Regions from separate parts of the Streptomyces sp. NPDC021212 genome, predicted to be linked through region 3. Evidence: riboswitches for the same ligand, from Rfam matches in the RefSeq annotation. Region 3 holds a riboswitch; each other region holds the start of a gene.
The links. A riboswitch is a leader RNA that binds a small molecule or an ion and turns the genes downstream of it on or off. The one in region 3 is predicted to bind cobalamin.
Positions count from the first base shown of each region.

Region 1: linked by a shared signal. The riboswitch ahead of ACH4SI_RS28265 (cobalamin biosynthesis protein) and the one ahead of cobN (cobaltochelatase subunit CobN) in region 3 are both predicted to bind cobalamin.
Region 2: linked by a shared signal. The riboswitch ahead of ACH4SI_RS09995 (ribonucleoside-diphosphate reductase subunit alpha) and the one ahead of cobN (cobaltochelatase subunit CobN) in region 3 are both predicted to bind cobalamin.

Region 1 is NZ_JBIRPZ010000011.1:63,719-69,098, forward strand. It holds gene ACH4SI_RS28245 (alpha/beta hydrolase) at 1-930, opposite strand, end outside; gene ACH4SI_RS28250 (class II aldolase/adducin family protein) at 977-1,666, opposite strand; gene ACH4SI_RS28255 (anion permease) at 1,918-3,183, shown strand; gene ACH4SI_RS28260 (hypothetical protein) at 3,199-3,429, shown strand; cobalamin riboswitch at 3,608-3,748, shown strand; gene ACH4SI_RS28265 (cobalamin biosynthesis protein) at 3,890-4,864, shown strand; gene ACH4SI_RS28270 (cobyric acid synthase) at 4,861-5,380, shown strand, end outside.
Region 2 is NZ_JBIRPZ010000003.1:386,161-391,540, reverse strand. It holds gene ACH4SI_RS10000 (FGGY family carbohydrate kinase) at 1-1,118, shown strand, start outside; cobalamin riboswitch at 1,227-1,367, shown strand; gene ACH4SI_RS09995 (ribonucleoside-diphosphate reductase subunit alpha) at 1,494-3,890, shown strand; gene ACH4SI_RS09990 (ribonucleotide-diphosphate reductase subunit beta) at 3,908-4,939, shown strand; gene def (peptide deformylase) at 5,001-5,380, opposite strand, start outside.
Region 3 is NZ_JBIRPZ010000006.1:377,576-382,955, reverse strand. It holds gene cobN (cobaltochelatase subunit CobN) at 1-2,575, opposite strand, end outside; cobalamin riboswitch at 2,604-2,728, opposite strand; gene cobG (precorrin-3B synthase) at 2,817-4,226, shown strand; gene ACH4SI_RS18880 (precorrin-8X methylmutase) at 4,235-4,885, shown strand; gene ACH4SI_RS18875 (precorrin-2 C(20)-methyltransferase) at 4,882-5,380, shown strand, end outside.

The sequences.
Region 1 (5,380 bases), on a different contig from region 3:
CTTGCCGTCATGGAGCCCGGTGCGCCCCTCCGCCGCCCGTACGGCGAGCGGGAGCAGGGCGGCGGGGGTGCGGCGCGCGGCGGCGAGGGCGCGCAGGGTGGCCCGCCAGTCGAGCACCGGGGAGTCCAGGACGATGCCGCTGAGCCGGTGCCGCAGTGCGGAGTTGGCGGCCGCGTGCAGGGCCATGGAGGCACCGGTGGACCAGCCGTGCAGGACGACGCTCTCCGCCCCGTAGCGGACCGCGTAGCGGATGGCGGCGTCGAGATCGCGCCACTCCGTGTCGCCGAGGTGGCCGATGCCGTCGGGCGGGCGCGGGGCGCCGGGGTCGCCGCGGTACGCGAGGTCGAGCACCGGGATCCGCAGCCGGTGCAGCAGCGGCATGACGACCATGGGGTGTTCCCGGGTGGTGCCGAGGCCATGGGTGGTGATCACCCAGGTGGTGCGCTCGCCGGGCAGGAACCAGGCGGGCAGCGGCCCGAGTTCCCCGGGGATGTCGACATCGGCGTGTTCGATGCCGAGGGCGTCCCCCGGGTTGCCGATGTGCACCTGGGGGGTGAGCCGCACCCGGGTGCCCGCGTCGAGGGTGCCGTGCGTCACCCGCTCCAGGCGGCGTACGACGCAGTCGGCGGGGTGCGCGACGTGCTCGTCCACCGGGCCGACGACGGCATGGCAGTTCCGGCCGACGAGGCCGTACGTACCGGGGCGCAGCGAGGCGAGCGAACGGGTGAGGGTGATCCGCCCGCCACCCCTGTCGCCCGTGGCATCCGTGGCGTCCACGGCGTGGACGGTGAGGGGCGGCTCGTTCGGCAGCGGCCGGTCGGGCGCCGGTTTGAGCGCAGCGTCAGTGATGTACCGGCCCGCCGCCACCGCGGCCGCGCCGACACCGAGCAGAGTGGTGGCGGCCGCCACCGCCGTTGTCCGCACACGCATCCCTCCCAGTGTCGGCGGGTACCCACGCGGCGGCCAGCGGAACTGGTTACTTTGGCTGGCCGTAGCCGCCGAGCTTGGCCGCGGCGCGGTCCAGCTCGGCGGGCGGGAGGAGGGTGGGGGTGCGGCCGGGGACGGCGGCCGCGGCCAGCCAGACCTGGCACATCCATTCGAGCTGGGCGGTGCGGTCGTACGCCTGGTCCAGCGTCGCGCCGTATACGACGGTGCCGTGGTTGCGCAGCAGACAGCCGGAGCGGTCGCGCAGCGCGTGCAGCATGTTTTCGGCCAATTCGTCGGTGCCGTACAGCGCGTAGTCGGCGACCCGGACCGGCCCGCCGAGGGCGGCGGTCATGTAGTGGATCGCGGGGAGTTCGTCCACCAGCGTGGAGACGGCGGTGGCGTGAACGGCATGGGTGTGGACGATGGCCGCGGCGTCTTCCGTGTGACGGTAGACGGCAAGGTGCATGGGCAGCTCGCTGGTCGGCGCGAGCGTGCCCAGCACCTGCCGGCCGTCGAGGTCGACGCCGACCGCGTCGCGCGGGCCGAGCCGGTCGTACGGGACGCCGCTCGGGGTCACCAGGACGGTGTCGCCGACCCGGGCCGACACATTGCCCGAGGTGCCGACGACGAGCCCGTCGGCGGTGGTTCTGCGGGCCGTCCGCACCACATGCGTCCAGGCCTGCCGCAGGGGCTGGGTCAGCCTCGGCTGCGGCCGTCGCGCCGCTCGCGGCTCCGTCACGGGCCCTCACCTCCGGGCGACGATCCTTCCATACGGGCGCCGGCGCGAGCCGGGTACTTCAGTCGGCTACTTCAGGTGGATGTACGGCCGTCAAATCGCCCATGACGAAAGGGAGTACGGTCGAAAACCAGCCGTTCTCCCACCCGCGCCCCCGCGTCACCGTGACGCCCGCCTCAGTTCATCTCCCGTTCACCCAGTTTCCTTACGTTCACCGTGGCAATGACCGCCCTCCGAACTGATTGACCGGGTGTATGGAACACATCACGCTTCTCATCGGGATCGTGATCGTCACGGCCTTGGTGTTCGACTTCACGAACGGCTTCCACGACACGGCCAACGCGATGGCCACCACGATCTCCACCGGAGCACTCGGTCCCCGGGTCGCGGTGGCGATGTCGGCCGTCCTCAACCTCGTCGGCGCCTTCCTCTCCGTGGAGGTCGCCAAGACCATCTCCGGCGGAATCATCGACGAGGGCTCCGGCATCAAGCCCGAAGTGATCTTCGCAGGGCTGGTCGGCGCGATCCTCTGGAATCTGGTGACCTGGCTGGCCGGTCTCCCGTCCAGCTCCTCGCACGCCCTCTTCGGCGGCCTCATCGGCGCCACCGTCGTCTCCGTCGGCATGGACGGGGTCAACAGCGACGCGATCGTCATGAAGGTCCTCATCCCTGCCGTGGCCGCGCCGGTCGTGGCGGGCATCGCCACGGTGGCCGCCACCCGGCTCACCTACCGGCTGGCCCACAACCGGGCCGAGGCGGACACCGCGAAGGGCTACCGCGCCGGGCAGATCGCCTCGGCCGCCCTGGTCTCCCTGGCCCACGGCACCAACGACGCGCAGAAGACGATGGGCGTCATCACCCTCGCGCTGGTCACGGGCGGCGTCATCGCGCCCGACTCCGACCCGCCCATGTGGGTGATCGTCTCCGCCGGCCTCGCGATCGCCCTCGGCACCTACCTGGGCGGCTGGCGCATCATCCGCACCATGGGCAAGGGCATCACCGACATCCAGCCGCCGCAGGGCTTCGCCGCCCAGACCGGCGCCGCGACCGTCATCCTGGCCTCCTCCCACATCGGCTTCGCGCTGTCCACCACGCAGGTCTGCTCGGGCGCCGTCATGGGTGCGGGCGTCGGCCGCAAGGGCGGGGTGGTGCGCTGGTCGACCGCGGGCCGCATGGTCGCCGCCTGGGTGCTGACCCTCCCGGCCGCCGGTCTGGTGGCCGGCGGCGCGGCGCTGCTGGCCGGGCAGGGCAACGGGGGCATCGCCGCGGTCGCCGTCCTCGCGGTGCTGGGCTGCGGCGTCATCTGGGTGCTCTCGCGCCGCAAGCCGGTGGACGCGAGCAACGTCAACGCGCCGAGCGTGGAGCCCACCGAGCCGGTCGGCGTCGTCACCGCCGCCGTGCGGTCGGTGGCCCCGCCGCCCGCCGGAAAGGCCGCGTCGGCCGCCGACGGCTCCGACGCCTCGTCCGAGTCCGAATCCGCACCGACCCCCGCCACCGCGGGGACCGGTTCCACCAGCTGACAGGGAGCACACGCAATGCACATCGACTGGGCGGCCCTCGGCCAGGTCTTCGGCGTCAGCCTCGCGGTGACGGTCGGCGTCGTAGGGGTCTTCACCCTGGGCATCATCGGCACCTCCCGTACAGCTCAGCCGCAGCCCCAGGCCACCGCGGGCGGCGCGTCCCCGGTCGCACGCACCGGCGCGTACGCCTGTTTCGCGCTGTGCGCCGCGATGGTGGCGTACGGCATCTATCTGATCGTGGCCTGAAGCCGCGGAACGGCCGCGGGGCGGTGGGTGCCGATCGGCGCCCGCCGCCCCGCGGCCGTTCCCCTGCGTGGCCCGGCGGGGGCCTGTGGGCCTCGGCACACTCTGGCATCGCAGGTCAAATGCGAGTTGACGGCCATTCGCGCCCCATGGTGGACTTCCCGAGCCAAACGGCGGCAGGAGAGGAAGCCGGTGAGAATCCGGCGCGGTCCCGCCACTGTCACCGGGGAGCGCTCTCCCCCACCGCAAGGGGTCACGGCCGTCCGTACGCGAGGAAGGCTGGAAGACCGGGAGAGCCGCGGATCCGGGAGCCAGGAGACTCTCACCGCCGGTCACGTCGAGCCAGGGCGCGGACCCTGAGTGAGGACATACCGCCATGCCCGGCACTGCCACGCCGTCAGCTCCACCTGTCCGCATGCTCGGCGGCGGTCCCCGCCGCAGAGGCGTGACGGCGGTCTGAGGGATGCGTGCCGACCACGCCTCGTACGCGTGCGGCGCCGCTCTCGGCTTCCTCGGCGATCTCGCCACGGGCGATCCGCGCCGCGGTCATCCGGTGGCCGCGTTCGGGCGCGCCGCCGCGGCCGTCGAGCGGCGGCTGTGGCGCGACCACCGCGGTTCCGGGGCCCTGCACACCGCGCTGTGCGCGGGCGGCGCGGCCGCCGCTGCCGCGCTGCTGGCGCGTACCGTACGCACCGCCGCGAGGCCCCGCCGTACGGCCGACGCCGCGCTGACCGCCGCCGCCACCTGGGCCGTACTGGGCGGCACCTCGCTGGTACGGGAGGCCCGGGCCATCGGCGACGCGCTGGCCGCCGGGGACGTCGACGCCGCACGGGAGCGGCTGCCGCATCTGTGCGGACGCGATCCGCAGGCGCTGGACGAGCAGCAGATCGCGCGGGCGGTCGTCGAGTCGGTGGCCGAAAACACCTCGGACGCGGTGGTGGGCGCGCTGGTGTGGGGGGCTGTGGCCGGGGTGCCGGGGCTCGTCGGCTTCCGCGCCGTCAACACCCTGGACGCCATGGTGGGCCACAAGTCGGCCCGCTACCGCCGGTTCGGCTGGGCGGCGGCCCGGCTGGACGACGTCGCGGGCTGGCCCGGCGCCCGTCTCACCGCGGCCCTGGCCGCCCTCGCCGGGCCCGACCCGCGCGGCGCGTGGCGCGCCTGGCGCCGCGACGGCGGACGCCACCCGAGCCCCAACGCGGGCCCGGTGGAGGCGGCGTTCGCGGGCGCGCTGGGGGTCCGGCTGGGCGGGACGCTGGCGTACGGGGGCCGGGTCGAGCACCGCCCCGTGCTGAATCCGGGCGGCCGTCCCGTGGCGGTGGCCGACATTCCGCGGGCGATCCGCCTCTCGCGGCGGGTGTCCGCGCTCGCGCTGCTCACCACCGTCGTGGCTCGCTCCGGAGCCGATCAGGAACCCGATCAGGAAAAGGTGAACCGATGACCCTGGGGGGCGGACTGCTCATCGCGGGGACGACCTCGGACGCCGGTAAGAGCGTCGTCACGGCGGGCATATGCCGCTGGCTGGCGCGCAAAGGGCTCCGGGTCGCCCCGTTCAAGGCGCAGAACATGTCGCTCAACTCCTTCGTCACCCGGGACGGCGCCGAGATCGGGCGGGCGCAGGCCATGCAGGCCGCCGCCGCGCGCGTCGAACCGAGCGCCCTGATGAACCCGGTCCTGCTGAAGCCGGGCAGCGACCGCAGCAGCCAGGTGGTGCTGCTCGGCAAGCCGGTGGGCGAGATGAGCGCGCGTGGGTATTACGGGGGGTCTGGGCCCGAGGCGAAGCCGCTGTCGGGCACAGTGTCCCCCGAGGGAAAGCAGCACGCGCAGTGGCGCGAAGGGCTGCTGGAGACCGTCACCGACTGCCTGGGCGAGCTGCGGCGCACGCACGACGCGGTGATCTGCGAAGGCGCGGGCAGCCCGGCCGAGATCAATCTGCGCCGCACCGACATCGTCAACC
Region 2 (5,380 bases), on a different contig from region 3:
TCTACGCCCTCACCGGCTCCGGGCTGTTCCCGGGCTGCCATGCCCCGCTGCTGCGATGGCTGGCCGAGCACGAGCCGGAGACCCTGGAGCGGGCGGCGGTCGCGGGCTACTGCGTGGACGCGGTGGCCCAGCGGCTGACCGGTGTCATCGCCGTGGACGCCTCCGACGCCTCCCTGCCGTTCCTGGACGTCACCACCCGCACCTATGTGACCGGCGCCCTGGAGCCGTGCGGACTGGCCGGCCACGCCCGGCTGCTGCCCCCGCCCGCGCCGCCCGGCACCGTCCTCGCGCTGGACGACGAGGGGGCCCGGCTGACCGGGCTGCCGCCCGGACTGCCCGTCGTCTCCGGCCCGTACGACCTTCCGGCGTGCGCCATCGGCAGCGGGGTGCGGGACGTGGGCGACGGGCTGCTCATCGTCGGCACCACGCTGGCCTGCCAGGTGCTCACCGACCGCGCGACGGTGGACCCCTCGGCCGATCCGGCCGGGATGTGGCTGTGCACCCCCGACCCGGACCGCTGGCTGCGCGCGATGCCCGCGATGGTCGGCACCGCCGCCCTGGAGTGGGTGCTCGATCTCACAGGGGCGACCACCGCCGCCCTGGACACCCTGCTCGACGGGAGCCCGCCGGGCGCGAACGGCGTGACGGCGCTGCCCTTCCTGTCCGGCGCCGGGGAACGCGCGCCGTTCGTGGAGCCCGCCGCTCAGGGGCGGTTGGACGGTCTCACGCTCGCCACCACCCGCGCCGACACCGTACGGGCCGTGTGCGAGGCCATCGCCTACGCGGCCCGCCACTGCCTGGAGGCGGCCGGGCTCTCGGGGCGGCTCGCGCTGTGCGGCGGAGGCGTGCGTTCCGCCGCGTGGACGGAGATTTTCGCGAACGTCATGGGCCGCCCGGTGGCCGTTCCGGACGAGCCGGAGGTCGGCGCGCGGGGCGCGGTGGCGGTCGCCTGGCGGTCGCTCGGCGACCCCGTGGACGCGTCCCACTGGCGCGCCGCGTCCCGTACCGTCGAGCCGCGGAGCGAGCTTCGCGGCGCGTACGAGGACGGCTACGCCGGCTACCGCGACCGCCTCGCCCGTGCCCTGGACGAATGGCGGACGAGCGGTCCGGGAAGCTAGTTTTCCGGGGTCGGCCGCATGGATTCCGGCGCTGCCGAGACCCGGCGCAACTAGCACATACATACGAATCCCCCCAGCTGACGACACAACATCTGGGGGCGCGTACGCAGCGCGACACAAGATGTATGCTCGTGCTCGCTGTCGCCGCAGGGGAATCCGGTGCGAATCCGGAACTGTCCCGCAACGGTGTACGTGTGCGCTTTCGCGTATCCGTGAGTCCGATGACCTGCCGACGGCCGTCTGCATACGTCCGGGCCTCGCGGGGTGGGTCGATGGACGCTGCGTGGTGTGCCGTGAAGCGCAATCGGCATGCCCGTAAGCGGCCATCGCGCACCGCCCTCGCAGGCCCCCAGCCGAGCGAGGGAGAACACTTCAGTGACCATCGCGCCCGCCGACCCGGTCTCAGAGGCAGCCGACACTCCGGCAGCGGCCGACGCCCCCGGGACCGCCCTGCTGCGGACCCTGACCGCGCTCACCGCCGATCTGCCCGCCACCGACCCCGGCAAGGTCGCGGCCGCCGCCCTGCGCGGCCGCCATCCCGGTTCGGACGAAACGGAGTTGCGCTCCCTGGCGACCGAGGCGGCGGCCGGACTCATCGGCGAGGAGCCGGAGTACTCCAGGCTCGCCGCGCGGCTGCTGACCCGCGCGATCGCCGAAGAGGCGGCCGGGCAGGGCGCGGACTCCTTCACCGCCTCCGTCGCCGTGGGCCACGGCGAGGGCCTGATCGCCGACTCCACCGCCGAGTTCGTGACGACCCACGCCGCCCGGCTGGACGCGCTGGTCGACCAGGCGCTGGCCGACGGGGCCGACGACCGCTTCGGTTACTTCGGGCTGCGCACCCTGCACAGCCGCTATCTGCTGCGCCACCCGATCACCCGTCAGGTGATCGAGACCCCGCAGCACTTCCTGCTGCGCGTGGCCTGCGGGCTCGCCGAGGACCTGTCGGAGCGGGCGCTGGGCGACGTCGCCGAGCTGTACCGGATGACGAGCACGCTGTCGTACCTGCCCAGCTCCCCCACGCTGTTCAACTCCGGCACCCGCCACCCGCAGATGTCGTCCTGCTATCTGCTGGACTCGCCGCTGGACGAGCTGGACTCGATCTACAACCGCTACCACCAGGTGGCGCGGCTGTCGAAGCACGCGGGCGGCATCGGTCTGTCGTACTCCCGCATCCGCGCCCGCGGTTCGCTCATCCGCGGCACCAACGGGCACTCCAACGGCATCGTGCCGTTCCTGCGCACGCTCGACGCCTCGGTGGCGGCCGTCAACCAGGGCGGCCGGCGCAAGGGCGCGGCCTGCGTCTACCTGGAGACGTGGCACGCGGACATCGAGGAGTTCCTGGAGCTGCGGGACAACACGGGCGAAGAGGCCCGCCGCACCCACAACCTCAACATCGCGCACTGGATCCCGGACGAGTTCATGCGCCGCGTCGAGGCGGACGCCGACTGGTCGCTGTTCTCGCCGGTGGACGCGCCCGAGCTGGTGGACCTGTGGGGCGAGGAGTTCGACGCCGCGTACCGCCGCTTCGAGGCCGAGGGGCGGGCGCTCAAGCAGGTCCCGGCGCGCCAGCTGTACGCCCGGATGATGCGCACCCTCGCGCAGACCGGCAACGGCTGGATGACGTTCAAGGACGCCGCCAACCGCACCGCCAACCAGACCGCCGAGCCGGGCCGGGTCGTCCACTCCTCCAACCTGTGCACCGAGATCCTGGAGGTCACCGACGACGGCGAGACCGCCGTCTGCAACCTCGGCTCGGTCAACCTCGCCGCCCACCTCGGGGAGAACGGTGAGATGGACTGGGAGCGGCTGGACCGCACCGTCCGCACCGCCGTGACCTTCCTCGACCGCGTGGTGGACATCAACTTCTACCCCACCGACGAGGCCGGGGCCTCCAACTCCCGCTGGCGGCCGGTCGGTCTGGGCCTGATGGGCCTCCAGGACGTCTTCTTCCGGCTGCGGCTCCCGTTCGACTCGCCCGAGGCACAGGCGCTCTCCACCCGGATCTCCGAGCGCATCATGCTCGCCGCGTACGAGGCGTCCTGCGACCTCGCCGAGCGCCACGGCCCGCACCCGGCCTGGGCCGAGACCCGCACCGCGCGCGGTGTGCTCCACCCGGACCACTACGCCGACGCGCGGGCCACCTGGCCCGAGCGCTGGGAGGCGCTGCGCCGGCGGATGGCCACGACCGGCATGCGGAACTCGCTGCTGCTGGCGATCGCGCCGACCGCCACCATCGCCTCCATCGCGGGCGTGTACGAGTGCATCGAGCCGCAGGTCTCCAACCTCTTCAAGCGCGAAACGCTCAGCGGTGAGTTCCTCCAGGTCAACTCCTACCTGGTGAACGACCTGAAGAAGCTCGGCGTATGGGACGCCCAGACCCGTGACGCGCTGCGCGAGGCCAACGGCTCGGTCCAGGACCTCTCCTGGGTGCCGAGCGACGTACGGGACCTGTACCGCACCGCGTGGGAGGTCCCGCAGCGCGCCCTGATCGACATGGCGGCGGCCCGTACCCCGTACCTCGACCAGAGCCAGTCGCTGAACCTCTTCATGGCGGCGCCGACCATCGGCAAGCTCAGCTCGATGTACGCGTACGCCTGGAAGCGCGGCATCAAGACCACCTACTACCTGCGCTCCCGCCCGGCGACCCGGATCGCCCAGAGCGCCCGCGGGGGCGCCGCCACGGCCACCGTCCCCGCGCCGGCGACGCCCGCCGAGGACGACGCGGTCGCCTGCTCCCTGGAAAACCCCGAGTCCTGCGAGGCCTGCCAGTAATGCCCACCGCATCCGAGATGACCACCGTGAACACCGCGCCGGGCCACACCAAGAACCTGCTCGACCCCGGGTTCGAGCTGACCCTGCGGCCGATGCGGTACCCGCAGTTCTACGACCGCTACCGGGACGCGATCAAGAACACCTGGACCGTGGAGGAGGTCGACCTCCACTCGGACGTCGCCGACCTCGCCAAGCTCTCCCCCGGTGAGCAGCACCTCATCGGCCGCTTGGTCGCGTTCTTCGCCACCGGCGACTCGATCGTCTCCAACAACCTGGTGCTGACGCTCTACAAGCACATCAACTCCCCCGAGGCGCGGCTGTACCTCTCGCGGCAGCTCTTCGAGGAGGCCGTGCACGTCCAGTTCTATCTGACCCTGCTGGACACCTACCTCCCCGACCCGGACGACCGGGCGGCGGCCTTCGCGGCGGTCGAGAACATCCCCTCCATCCGGGAGAAGGCGGAGTTCTGCTTCCGCTGGATGGACTCGGTGGAGAAGATCGACCGCCTGGAGTCCAAGGCCGATCGCCGCCGCTTCCTGCTCAACCTGATCTGCTTCGCGGCGTGCATCGAGGGCCTCTTCTTCTACGGCGCCTTCGCCTACGTCTACTGGTTCCGCTCCCGCGGCCTGCTGCACGGCCTGGCGACCGGCACCAACTGGGTGTTCCGCGACGAGTCCATGCACATGGAGTTCGCCTTCTCGGTCGTGGACACCGTCCGCGAGGAGGAGCCCGACCTCTTCGACGACGAGCTGGAGCAGCAGGTCACCGACATGCTGAAGGAGGCCGTCGAGGCGGAGCTGCAGTTCGCCCACGACCTGTGCGGCGACGGCCTGCCGGGCATGAACACCGAGTCCATGCGCGCCTACCTGGAATGCGTGGCCGACCAGCGCCTGGCGCGCCTCGGCTTCCCCGCGGTCTTCGGCTCGGAGAACCCGTTCTCCTTCATGGAGCTTCAGGACGTCCAGGAGCTGACCAACTTCTTCGAACGCCGCGCCTCGGCCTACCAGGTCGCGGTCGAGGGCTCGGTCTCCTTCGACGACGACTTCTGAGCCTCACCTGTGCCAGAGGGCCGGACCCCTCGGGGTCCGGCCCTCTGGCATGACGGCACACTCAGTCGTTCGGCACCGTCTCGTAGCGCGCGGTGCCCTCGGCCATCTGCCGGAGGACGTCCTTGCGGTCGCGCTTGGAGAGGCGGTCGATGTAGAGGTAGCCGTAGAGGTGGTCCGTCTCGTGCTGGAGGCAGCGGGCGAAGTAGCCGGTGCCGCGCACGGCGATCGGGTTGCCCTCTGCGTCCTGACCGCGCACCACCGCGTAGTCCGGGCGGGCCAGCTCGCAGTAGGCGGTGGGGACCGACAGGCAGCCCTCGTTGGAGTCGTCCAGCACGCGGCGGTCGGCGGGCAGCTCCTCCAGCACCGGGTTGCAGACCACGCCGACGTGGCGTACGCCCTCGTCGTCCATGCAGTCGTAGACGAAGACCTTGCGGTCGACAC
Region 3 (5,380 bases):
GGCCGACCGACCGCGGGTACTGGCCGTCGTTGTCGGCGCGGTAGCGCTCGAGCAGCGAATCGGCGAGCGCCTGGCCGGTCTCCCAGGCGAGCCGGCTGGGCACGGCCTTGGGGTCGACGGAGTAGAAGTTGCGACCGGTCGGCAGGACGTTGACCAGTCCCCGCAGCGGCGATCCGGACGGCCCGGCCGGGACGAAGCCACCGCTCAGCGCGTGGACGGCGTGATCGATCTCGTCGGTCGTGGCGGCGAGGCGCGGCACCACCTCACGGGCGGCGAACTCCAGGATCGCGGTGACGGCGGCCCGCTGGGCCTCGGGCAGGTCCAGGGCGGCCTTCTCGGCGGCCTCCGGGACCCAGTCCGCGTCCTCCATCGCCTGGACGAGGGCGCGGGCGCGCTCCTCGGCCTCGTCCGCGTTCGAGCGGGTGGCGGCCGACTCGTCCAGGCCCAGCGCCTCGCGCAGCCCGGGGAGCGCCGACGTACCGCCCCAGATCTGACGGGCGCGCAGGATGGCCAGCACGAGGTTGACGCGCTCGGGTCCGGTCGGCGCGCCGCCGAGGACGTGCAGACCGTCGCGGATCTGGGCGTCCTTGACCTCGCACAGCCAGCCGTCGACGTGCAGCAGGAAGTCGTCGAAGCCCTCGTCGTCGGGCCGCTCCTCGAGACCCAGGTCGTGGTCGAGCCGGGCGGCCTGGATGAGGGTCCAGATCTGGGCGCGGATGGCGGGGAGCTTGGCCGGGTCCATGGCGGAGATGGCGGCGTACTCGTCCAGCAGCTGTTCCAGCCGGGCGATGTCGCCGTACGAGTCGGCGCGCGCCATCGGCGGTACGAGGTGGTCGACGAGGGTGGCGTGGACGCGGCGCTTGGCCTGGGTGCCCTCGCCGGGGTCGTTGACCAGGAAGGGGTAGATCAGCGGCAGGTCGCCGAGCGCGGCGTCGGGGCCGCAGGCGGCGGACAGGCCCGCGTTCTTGCCCGGCAGCCACTCCAGGTTGCCGTGCTTGCCCAGGTGCACCATGGCGTCGGCGCCGAAGCCGCCGTCGGCCTCGGGGGTCGCCATCCAGCGGTAGGCGGCCAGGTAGTGGTGCGAGGGCGGCAGGTCCGGGTCGTGGTAGATGGCGATGGGGTTCTCGCCGAAGCCGCGCGGCGGCTGGATGACGACCAGGAGGTTGCCGTGGCGCAGCGCGGCGAGGACGATCTCGCCCTCGGGGTCGCGGCTGGTGTCCACGAACATCTCGCCGGGCGGCGGGCCCCAGTGCTCCTCGACCGCGTCGCGCAGCTCCCGCGGCAGCGTGGCGTACCAGCGGCGGTAATCGGCGGCGGGGATACGGACCGGGTTCTTGGCCAGCTGCTCCTCGGTGAGCCAGTCCTGGTCGTGGCCGCCCGCCTCGATGAGGGCGTAGATCAGTTCGTCGCCGACGCCGGAGACCAGGCCCGGGAGGGAACCCTCGCCGTCCTCGGGGCCGAAGTCGTACCCTTCGGCGCGCAGTCGGCGCAGCAGGGCGACGGCGCTGGCGGGGGTGTCGAGGCCGACCGCGTTGCCGATCCGGGAGTGCTTGGTGGGGTACGCGGACAGGACGAGCGCGAGGCGCTTGTCGGCCGCCGGTATGTGCCGGAGCCGGGCGTGTCGTACCGCGATTCCGGCGACACGCGCGGCGCGCTCGGGGTCGGCGGCGTAGACCGGCAGACCGTCCTCGTCGACCTCCTTGAAGGAGAACGGCACGGTGATCAGCCGCCCGTCGAACTCCGGGACGGCGACCTGGGTCGCGGCGTCCAGCGGCGACAGACCCTCGTCGTTCTCCTCCCACGCGCGGCGCGACGAGGTCAGGCACAGCGCCTGGAGCACGGGGACGTCGAGCGCGGCGAGCGCGCCCGCGTCCCACGCCTCGTCGTCGCCGCCCGCCGACGCCTCGGCGGGGCGGGTGCCGCCCGCGGCGAGCACGGTGGTGACGACGGCGTCGGCCGCGCCGAGTGCCTCGATCAGCTCGGGCTCGGGGGCCCGGAGGGAGGCGACGAACAGCGGCAGCGGGCGTCCTCCGGCGTCCTCGACGGCCTGGCAGAGCGCCTCCACGAAGGCGGTGTTGCCGCTCATGTGGTGGGCCCGGTAGTAGAGCAGGGCGATCGTCGGGCCGGTGACGTCCTCGCGCGCGCTGCGCTCCAGCGGCCCCCAGGTGGGGGCGGGGGCGGGCGGTTCGAAGCCGTGGCCGGTCAGCAGCACGGTGTCGGACAGGAACCGGGCCAGCTGGCCCAGATTGGCGGGGCCGCCGTGCGCGAGGTAGGCGTGCGCCTCGGCGGCGATCCCCACGGGGACCGTGGACGCCTCCATGAGCTGGGCGTCGGGAGCCTGTTCACCGGTGAGGACGACGACGGGGAGGTCGCCCGCGAGCAGGGTTTCGAGGCCCTCCTCCCAGGCGCGGACGCCACCGAGCAGCCGCACGACGACGAGTTCGGCACCGTCGAGGAGCCCGGGCAGATCGTCGAGCGCGAGCCGCGCCGGGTTGGCGAGACGGTACGGCACCGGGCCCGTGGCCGCACGGGCACTGAGCAGGTCGGTGTCGGAGGTCGACAGCAGCAGAATCATGGCTCAGCGCCTTCCTCGGGGTCCGCGCCCCGGCGGGTGGGAAGACGGCGGGAGTTCCTGGCTCGCACGGCGGGCTGCCGTGCTCACAGTGGCGGGACCGCACCGGATTCGCACCGGTTTCCTCCCCTTGACGCCGTCTTGTGCGTCCAGCGGGCCACATGGCCCGCCGCAGAGCATAGTAGGCGTTGCTGACCTGGCACGGGACAGTGAGGGCCGACCGGACGTCGGTATGCTCGCCGCCATGTCCCTCCCCCCGACAACCGTCCCACTTGCGAACGAAGCGCCCTCTCAAGCGCCCTCGCGGCGGGCGCGCGGTCGCGATGACGCCTGCCCCGGCGCGCTGCGGCTGCACCCCGCGGACGACGGCTCGCTGGCCCGCATCCGGATACCGGGCGGGCTACTGACGGCAGGTCAGGCGCGGGTGCTGGCGCGGGCGAGCGAGGAGCTGGGGGACGGCCGGCTGGGCCTCACCTCGCGGGGCAATCTCCAGATCCGCGGCCTGGACGCGGCATGCGGCGGCGAGCTGGCGGCCGGTCTGCGGGAGGCCGGACTGCTCCCCTCCGACCGGTACGACCGGGTGCGCAACATCGTGGCCTCCCCGCTGAGCGGCCTGGACGGCGCCGGATACGGCGATGTCACGGCGTGGGCGCGGGAGTTGGACGCCGCGCTGTGTGCAGGTGAGTGGGAAGAGTTGTCCGGCTTGTCGGGCCGTTTCCTGTTCGCGATGGACGACGGCCGCGGCGATGTGGCCGCGTTGGGCGCGGATGTGACATTGATCGCAACGCGCGACGGCGGAGCGGTGCTACGGGTGGGCCCCGGCGCGTCCGGCGTGTCGGACACGGGGTTCGCGCTGGAGGTGTCGGCGCGGGACGCGCCGCGCGCCGCCGCGCTGGCCGCCGTGGAGTTCCTGGCCAGGGCCCGGGCGAGCGGTACGCGGGCGTGGCGGGTGCGCGAACTGCCCGCGCAACACGCCGTGACCGCCGACGGCTTGGCGGCGCGGCTCGCGGACGAGGGTGCCGAAGCCGTACGTATCGGACACGACAGACCGGGTGGCACGCCGGGCGCGCCGCCCGCGCCGGGCGTCGTGTCCGGGCCGGACGGGTGGCACGCCGTGTCCGTCCTCGTACCTCTGGGCCGGGTCGGCGCCGCGCAGTGGCGGCTGCTGGCCGGGCTCGCCTCCCGGGACGGGTCGGACGCGCTGCGTGTGACACCCTGGCGCGGCGTGGTGCTCCCGGGCTTCACCGCGGACGGCGCGGCGCACGCGTCACGGGAGGTGGCCGACGCGGGGCTGGTGACCGATCCGGACTCCCCGTGGACCGGGGTCGGCGCGTGCACGGGACGGCCGGGCTGCGCCAAGTCCCTGGCCGATGTGCGCGCCCACGCGGAGCGCGCGGTGGCGGGCGCTCCCCGCTCCCCTGACGCCGACGCGCCGCCGGTGTACTTCTCCGGCTGCGAGCGGCGCTGCGGCCACCCCGGCGGCCGCTGGGTGGACGCGCTGGCCACCTCCGGTACGGACTACCGGCTCACCGTACGAGACGCGCAGGGCCCCGACGGCGCGACCGGCGCGACCGGCGTCGGCGAAACAGACGTGGCAGACGTAACGGCGGAGCAATTGGCCGACGCCGTGGCGGCGGCCCGCGGAACGGCATGATCAACGACATGATCGAGGACACAGTGTTCGACTACGAGAAGGACGGGGCGGCCATCTACCGCGCCTCCTTTGCCACCATCCGCGCCGAGGCGGACCTGGGCGGCCTCCCCGCCGACGTCAGCCAGGTCGTGGTGCGGATGATCCACGCGTGCGGCATGGTCGACCTGGTCAAGGACCTCGCGTACACGCCCGGGGTGGTCGCGCGGGCCCGGGAGGCGCTGCGCGCCGGGGCGCCCGTGTTCTGCGACGCCCAGATGGTCGCCAGCGGCGTCACCCGCAGGCGGCTGCCCGCGGACAACGACGTGGTGTGCACGCTGTCCGACCCCGCCGTACCGGAGTTGGCGCGACGCATGGGGACCACGCGCAGCGCCGCCGCGCTGGAGCTGTGGCGGGACCGGCTGGAGGGTTCGGTCGTGGCGGTCGGCAACGCGCCCACCGCGCTGTTCCGTCTGATGGAAATACTCGAAGAAGGCGGGGCGGGCGCGCCGCGCCCGGCCGCCGTCATCGGCGTGCCGGTCGGGTTCATCGGCGCCGCCGAGTCCAAGGACGCGCTGGCCGGACATCCGGCGGCGCCCGACCATCTGGTGGTGCGCGGCCGACGCGGCGGCAGCGCCATCGCCGCGGCCGCGATCAACGCGATAGCGAGCGAGGAAGAGTGAGCGAGCAGCAGCGACAGGCGACGCCCGCGGCGAAGGGTCCGAAGGGCCGGCTGTACGGCGTGGGCCTCGGTCCCGGTGACCCGTCCCTGATGACGGTACGGGCGGTGGAGGTCATCGCCGGGGCCGATGTGGTCGCGTACCACAGCGCCCGGCACGGCCGCAGCATCGCGCGTTCCATCGCCGAGCGGCATCTGCGGCCCGACCACATCGAGGAGCGGCTGGTCTACCCGGTCACCACGGAGGGCACCGACCATCCGGGCGGCTACCGGGGCGCGATGGAGGAGTTCTACACGGAGGCGGCGGCGCGGCTCGCCGCGCATCTGGACGCGGGGCGCACGGTCGCGGTGCTGGCCGAGGGCGATCCGCTGTTCTACGGCTCGTACATGCACATGCACAAGCGGCTCGCCGACCGCTACGACACCGAGGTGATCCCCGGCGTGACCTCGGTGAGCGCGGCGGCCGCCCGGCTCGGCGCGCCGCTGGTGGAGGGCGAGG